DNA from 2 places in the Streptomyces sp. NPDC015032 genome. Region 1 is predicted to be linked to the other one. Evidence: riboswitches for the same ligand, from Rfam matches in the RefSeq annotation. Region 1 holds a riboswitch; the other holds the start of a gene.
The links. A riboswitch is a leader RNA that binds a small molecule or an ion and turns the genes downstream of it on or off. The one in region 1 is predicted to bind cobalamin.
Positions count from the first base shown of each region.

Region 2: it holds a riboswitch for cobalamin, as region 1 does, so the genes downstream of both, ACF08M_RS03225 (cobalamin biosynthesis protein) here and ACF08M_RS15790 (ABC transporter substrate-binding protein) in region 1, are expected to answer to the same signal.

Region 1 covers NZ_JBIBVN010000009.1:97,080-100,874, forward strand. Annotated here, with positions in the region: gene ACF08M_RS15780 (ABC transporter ATP-binding protein) at 1-412, opposite strand, end outside; gene ACF08M_RS15785 (FecCD family ABC transporter permease) at 409-1,464, opposite strand; gene ACF08M_RS15790 (ABC transporter substrate-binding protein) at 1,524-2,567, opposite strand; cobalamin riboswitch at 2,597-2,779, opposite strand; gene ACF08M_RS15795 (sensor histidine kinase) at 3,006-3,795, shown strand, end outside.
Region 2 covers NZ_JBIBVN010000002.1:64,329-68,123, forward strand. Annotated here, with positions in the region: gene ACF08M_RS03215 (anion permease) at 1-761, shown strand, start outside; gene ACF08M_RS03220 (hypothetical protein) at 807-1,037, shown strand; cobalamin riboswitch at 1,210-1,341, shown strand; gene ACF08M_RS03225 (cobalamin biosynthesis protein) at 1,486-2,499, shown strand; gene ACF08M_RS03230 (cobyric acid synthase) at 2,496-3,795, shown strand, end outside.

The sequences.
Region 1 (3,795 bases):
AGCGGTCGGCCAGGAGGGCTGCGTCCACGGCTGCGAGGGCCGACTCGATCAGCCGGTCATCCTCGGCGGTGTCGCCGGCGAGCAGACCCTTGTGCGGGGTGCGGCCCATGGCGACGACCTCCCGTACCGTCAGGTCGAAGCCGGCAGTCGGCTCCTGTACCACTGCGGCCAGGGTCCGTGCCAGCCTGCGTACGGGCAGGGACCAGGCATCGGTTCCATCGATCCGTACCTGTCCGGCGTCCGGGCGCAGGACGCGGTAGACGGCGCGCAGGAGGCTGGACTTGCCGCTGCCGTTGGGGCCGACCAGGCCGATCACCTCGCCGGGGCGGGCGTGCAGTGAGACGTTCCGGACGAGGTGGCGTGCCCCGGCGGTCAGGGTGACGCCGTCTACGGTGAGTTCGGTCGCGCTCATCCCACTCCTGGGTCGGTGTTCCGTCGGGCGTCGCGGCGCATGAGCCAGAGGAAGAAGGGACCACCGCACAGCGCCGTGAGCACCCCGACGGGGATCTCCATGGGCGCGGCGACGGTACGAGCGGCGATGTCGGCCCAGATCAGGAAGACCGCTCCGCCCAGTGCGGCCGTCGGCAGCACACGACGGTGGTCGCCGCCTACGAAGAGACGCACGATGTGCGGCAGCATCAGGCCGACGAAGCCGATTGGTCCGGCCGCCGCGACCAGTACCCCGGTGACGAGGGACAGCATGATGAACATGCGGGTCCGGAACCGGGCCACGTCCAGTCCCATCGTCGTGGCGGCCTCTTCACCCGCCAGCAGCAGGTTCAGGTGCCGTGCCTGCACCAGGAGGACGGCGATGCCGAGCAGCAGGGCCGCGCTGGGCAGCCACAACGTGCCCCAGCTGACGCCGCCGAGGCCGCCGAGGGTCCAGGCGAGCACCGCGCGGGCCTCGTGGCCCCGGCCGGCGGTGAGCAGCAGCAGGTCCATCACCGCGGTGAGCACCGCCGCGGTCGCCACGCCGGACAGCACGAGCCGCACCGAGGTGATGCGTCCGCCGGTGCGGGCAGTCGCGTACACCACCACCAGCGAGCCCAGGGCACCGGCGAACGCGGCGGCCGACATCGGCACCGGCCCGAACACACTCGCGCCGAAGACGATCATCGAGACCGCGCCGAGAGAGGCTCCGGAGGAGACGCCCAAGAGGTACGGCTCGGCAAGCGGGTTGCGGATCAGGGCCTGCATGGCGGTGCCCACCACCGCGAGCCCGGCACCGGTCACGGCCCCGAGCAGCACGCGCGGTGCGCGCACGTCGAGGACGATCGTCTCCCGCGCCCGGGACCAGTCGGGATCCGTCCAGTCGGCGCCCAGGGCATGTGTCACGATGCCCCACACCTGGCCGGGCGGCACGTGTACCGAGCCGATGGACAGGCCGGCCGTGGCGGAGAGCACCAGCAGCAGCGCGAGGACGGCCGACGTGAGCGCGAGGGTGATGCCACCCGGCCGGTTCATGCGGCGCCCGCTCCGAGCCGCCGGCGCGTCGGGGGCGTCGGTCTTCGCGGGCGTCCTTGTCACCGGAAGCTCTCGGGATGCAGGCCGCGGGCCAGGCCGTCGACCGCGTACGCCGACCGGATGCCGACCAGGGTCTCGGTCAGCGGCAGCACCACGAACCGCTTGTTCTTGACGGCGGGGACATCGGCGAGTGCGGGCTGCGAGAGCAGGAACTCCTTCTTCTGCTGGACACTTCCGGAACCCGCGTAGTCGTAGATGGCGATGACCTCCGGCCTGCGGGCCACGACCTGCTCCCAGGAGACATCTCCGAAGACGCCGTCGAGGTCCGCGAAGACGTTCCGGCCGCCGGCCAGCCGGATCAGCTCGCTGCCCAGGCCCTTGCCACCCGCGGTGAAAGCCGTCTTGTCGCCGCTGTCGTACACGAAGACGGACACTTCGGCCTTGCCCTCGACCGCCGTGGTGGCCTTGTCGACGCGTCCCCGGAGATCGGCCACCAGCTTGTCGGCGCGGTCCGGGACGCCGAAGATGCTGCCGACGGTGCGGATCTCGTCGTAGGTGTCGCTCATCGTCACCTGCTTCTTGCCGCAGGATTCGCGGTTGAGGTAGGTGTCGATGCCGGCGTCGGCGAACGCCTTGCGGGAACGGCCCTCGTTCTCCGCGAACGCGCTGCCGTAACCGCCGTAGACGAAGTCCGGCTCCGCGTCGAGGACGGTCTCGAAGGACGGCTCCTTCCTCGCCAGTTCGGGTATCGCCTCGAAGTCCTTCTTCAGCCCGGGCAGGACGTCCGAGTCGGGGAAGGCGGTGCCGGCCATGCGGTCCTTCAGGCCCAGGGCGAGCATCAGTTCCGCCGGATGCTGATGGATGGTGACCGCCCGCGAGGGCGGTCTGACGTACGTCGTCTTCACGCCGCAGTTGTCGATGCTGATCGGGAAGCCCTCGACCGGTGACGCGTCGGCCTTCGGGTCCCCGGCGGATTCGTCGCCCGTGCCACAGCCCGCGATCAGCAGGGTGGTGGACAGGGCGACGACCGCGGCGACGGTGCGCAGGGCACGACGGGGGAGGGCATGGGGGAAACAGGGGCGGCGGGGTATGCCGAAGTACACGTAGAGCCTCCTGGGGAGTCCGCGCTCCTCAAAACGGGCCCGCGACAGGCCAGTGTCCTGACTCCCGGATCGACGCTCCCCCCGCCTTCCCGCGCAGGGCGCAGGGGCATGTCGAAGGGTTGTACTCCCCGGTCACAGTGGCGGGACCGTGCCGGATTCGCACCGGCTTCCTGTCTCCCGTCGCGGCGATGACCTGCCGATATTACGTTTCAACGAGGCTGCCGCACAAAGGGCGCCCATGTGAGTGATCGCACGTCGCCGAACGGGTTCGTCCTTGGGAAGGCGGAGCCGCAGGACGTACAGCGCGATGTGGACCGCTTTCCGCCGGCGAGGCCTCGCGAACGGGCAGCGACCGGTGGCCGGGATGCCCCTGCCCGGCGAGGCGTCCGCGCCTCGCGCGACGATGCCCGATGCAGCCGTTGACCCTACGGTGGTGGCATGGCGGTGATCAGCGGTTGGAGGCGATGGACGCGGCCCCGGATCGGTGTGATGGAAGCACTGGGCCTGGCTGCGCTGTTCCTGTTGTCGGTCGTGGCTTCCTCGGTCGTACCGCACGAGCACACGGTCTCCTTGCGGTGGCCTGCCGTGGTGCTGGCAGGTGTCGGTTGCTCCGCGCTGGTGTGGCGCCGGCAACACCCTTTCGGCGTACTGGTCGTCGCGGTTGGCTGCGGGGTGGCCTTTCAGGTGCTCGGATTCCGCGAGAGCCCTCTGGTGATCAGCCCGGTCCTGGTGTCGGTCTACACCGTGGCCGCACTGACCGACCGGCGTGCCACCTGGACCGCGGCAATATTCGCGGCTTCCGTTCTGGTGGGCGTCGCCGTGCTGTGCGACCCGCACGCATGGCTGGCCCCCGACAACGCGGCGATGCTGGCGTGGACGGCGCTGCCCGCCGCGGTCGGGGACGGGCTGCGCTCACGGCGGGCCTATGTGGCGGCCGTGGAGGAGCGGGCGGAACACGCGGAGCGCACGCGTGAGCAGGAGGCGCAGCAACGGGTGGCGGCCGAACGGGTGCGGATCGCGCGCGAGCTGCACGACATCGTCGCGCACCACATCGCCTTGATCAACGCGCAGGCAGGCGTGGCCGTCCATCTGGTGGAACGGCGGCCGGAACAGATCGTGGCAGCCTTGGAGGACATCCGGGACACCAGTCGGTCCGCGCTGGACGAACTGCGGGTGACCGTGGGGCTGCTGCGGCAGTCCGACGACCCGGTGGCGCCGCGTGACCCGA
Region 2 (3,795 bases), on a different contig from region 1:
AGGAGAAGGCCACCGCAAAGGGCTACCGTGCCGGTCAGATCGCCTCGGCCGGACTGGTCTCCCTCGCCCACGGCACCAACGACGCGCAGAAGACCATGGGCATCATCACCCTCGCGCTGGTCACCGGTGGCGTCCTGCACCCCGGCTCCAACCCGCCGGTCTGGGTCATCGTCTGCGCCGGTACGGCCATCGCGCTCGGCACCTACCTGGGCGGCTGGCGCATCATCCGCACCATGGGCAGCGGCCTCACCGATCTCAGGCCGCCGCAGGGCTTCGCCGCCCAGACCAGTGCGGCCACGGTCATCCTGGCCTCCTCGCACCTCGGCTTCTCCCTCTCCACCACCCAGTCCTGCTCCGGCGCCGTGATGGGCGCGGGCCTCGGCCGCCGGGGCGGCGTGGTCCGCTGGTCCACCGCCACCCGGATGTTCGTCGCCTGGGGCCTGACCCTGCCGGCCGCGGGCCTGGTCGGCGCGGGCGCGGAACTCCTCACCAAGCAGGGCACCTGGGGCGTCGTCGTCGTCGCGGTGCTGCTGGTCGCGGGCTCCGGGACGATCTGGCTGGTGTCGCGCCGCAAGCCGGTCGGCCACGGCGACGTCGCACCGACGGGCGGCGACGCCGAGCCCGCGGGCGTCGTCACGACGGCCATCGCCGCCGTCATCCCGCCGCCCACCGTGGCGCAGGCGACGGCCCAGGACCTCAAGACCACCATTCCGGCCCCGGCCGGGACCACTCCGGACCCGGCGCGACCCGCCACCGTCTAGGCCGTCCGCCCGGACCCGGCCGTCCGTCCGTCTAAGGATTTCAGCATGAAAATCGACTGGGCAGCCCTCGGCTCCGTCTTCGGCGTCTCCCTCGTCGTCACCGTCGCGCTGGTGGGCCTCTTCACCCTGGGCATCGTCGGCCTCTCCAAGCAGCCCGAACCGGCGGCACAGGGCGGCTCCGGCGGCTCGCTGCTGCTGGCCCGCGCCGGCGCGTACGTCTGCTTCGCGCTGTGCGCCGCGGCGGTCGCGTACGGGATCTATCTGATCGTCGCCTGAGCACTCCCCCGCCCACTCCCCCGTCGGGCCGGACACCCCTGGTGTGTCCGGCCCGTTGTGGTGTGCCCCGGCCCGGTGTGGGCCTCAGCACACTGCGCCGTCGCAGGTCAACGGCAGGTTGACGGGCGATCGCAGAGCGTGGTGGACTGCCGGAGCCAATTACGGCGACAGCAGAGGAAGCCGGTGCGAATCCGGCGCGGTCCCGCCACTGTCACCGGGGAGCAGTCCCCCACACCGGAAGTCACGGCGCGCGCGAGCGGGCTGGAAGGCCGGGGGAACTGCGGATCCGGGAGCCAGGAGACTCTCGTCGCCGGTCACGTCGAACCAGGGCGCGGACCCTGAGTGAGGACATATCGCCATGCCTGGCTGCCGTGCGTCCGTTGCTGTGGCGCTCTCGTCGAGAGCCGCCTGTACGAAGGTCCTCCGAGGCGCGTCGGCCGGTTGAGCCGTGCGTGCCGATCGCATCTTCGCGTACGGCGCCACGGCCGGTCTGATCGGCGATCTGCTGCTCGGTGACCCCCGCAGGGGGCATCCGGTCGCCGCCTTCGGGCGGGCCGCGGCGGGCGTCGAGCGCCGTCTGTGGCGCGACCACCGCGGGTGGGGCGCGCTGCACACCCTTGTCTGCGCCGGAGGCGCCGCGGGTGGTGCCGCGCTGATCACCCGTGCCGTGCGCGGCCGCCCCGCCGCCTCCGTCGCGCTGACCGCGGCCGCCACCTGGTCCGTCGTCGGCGGTACGTCCCTGGGGCGTGAGGCCCGGACCATCGGCGCCGCCCTGGCCGCCGGTGACATCGAGCGTGCCCGCGAGCGGCTGCCGCATCTGTGCGGGCGGGACCCGCACTCCCTCGACGGGCCGCAGATCGCCCGTGCCGTGGTGGAGTCGGTGGCCGAGAACACCTCGGACGCCGTGGTCGGCGCCCTGGTGTGGGGCGCGCTGGCCGGTGTGCCCGGGCTCGTCGGCTTCCGGGCCGCCAACACCCTCGACGCCATGGTCGGCCACAAGTCGGCCAGGCACCGTCGCTACGGCTGGGCCTCGGCCCGTCTCGACGACCTCGCGGGTTGGCCGGGTGCCCGGCTCACGGCCCTGCTCGCGGTGGCCGCCGGCGGGCGGCCACGTGGCGCGGTACGGGCCTGGCGGGCCGACGCGGCCAAGCACCCGAGCCCCAACGCGGGGCCGGTGGAGGCCTCGTTCGCGGGTGCGCTCGGCGTACGGCTCGGCGGGACCCTCGCATACGGCGGCCGGGTCGAGCACCGTCCCGTCCTGGGCGGGGAGACGGGCCGGACGGTGGAGACCGAGGACATCGAACGCGCGGTACGGCTGTCGCGCCGGGTGAGCGCGCTGGCCCTCGGCGTGTGCGTGGCGGGACGGCTGGGCGCGGGCCTCGCCGCACGGCGGATCGCGGGCCGCCGGGCCGCGGGAACCCATGGGGCAGGAACGCGCATCGCAGGACGGAGACGGACATGAGCGGCGGACTGCTGGTCGCCGGAACCACCTCGGACGCGGGCAAGAGCGTCGTCACGGCAGGCATCTGCCGCTGGCTCGTGCGCCGGGGCGTGAAAGTGGCGCCCTTCAAGGCGCAGAACATGTCGCTGAACTCGTTCGTCACCCGCGAGGGTGCCGAGATCGGCCGCGCCCAGGCCATGCAGGCACAGGCCGCCCGGGTGGAGCCGACGGCGCTGATGAACCCGGTCCTGCTCAAGCCCGGCGGCGACCGCTCCAGTCAGGTCGTCCTGATGGGCAGGCCGGTGGGCGAGATGAGCGCCCGCGGCTACCACGGGGGCCGGCAGGAAGCGCTGCTCTCCACGGTCGTGGACTGTCTGGAGCAGCTTCGGGGCACGTACGACGCGGTGATCTGCGAGGGGGCGGGCAGTCCGGCCGAGATCAATCTGCGGCGCACGGACATCGTGAACATGGGCATCGCCCGGGCGGCCCGCTTCCCGGTCGTGGTCGTCGGCGACATCGACCGCGGGGGCGTCTTCGCCTCGTTCTTCGGTACGACCGCGCTGCTCGACGCCGAGGACCAGTCGCTGATCGCTGGGTACCTCGTCAACAAGTTCCGGGGTGACGTGTCGCTGCTGGAGCCGGGCCTGGAAATGCTGCGCGGGATCACCGGGCGGCAGACGTACGGGGTGCTGCCCTTCGCCCACGGCCTCGGCATCGACGAGGAGGACGGGCTGCGGCCCGCTTTCAAGAACGGCACTGCGCTGCGCGGAGCCGTACGCGAATCGGTCGTCGCGCCGCCGTACGGCGACGAGGTGCTGCGCGTCGCGGTGTGCGCCGTGCCCCTGATGTCGAACTTCACCGACGTGGACGCGCTGGCCGCCGAACCGGGCGTCGTCGTCCGGTTCGTGGACCGCGCCGAGGAACTGGCCGACGCCGACCTCGTCATCGTGCCGGGCACCCGCGCCACCGTGAAGGCGCTGTCCTGGCTGCGCGAGCGCGGCCTCGCCGACGCCCTGGTGCGACGCGCCGCCGAGGGCCGGCCGGTCCTCGGGATCTGCGGCGGCTTCCAGATCCTCGGCGAGCACATCGAGGACGAGGTGGAGTCGCGGGCCGGGCAGGTCGACGGCCTCGGCCTGCTGCCCGTACGCGTCCGCTTCGCCCGCGAGAAGACTCTCGCCCGTCCCGTCGGCGAGGCGCTCGGCGCCCCTGTCGAGGGGTACGAGATCCACCACGGCGTCGCCGCGGTACACGGCGGGGAAGCGTTCATCTCCGATGACCAAGGACGCAGCCTCGACGGATGCCGGGCCGGCGCCGTGT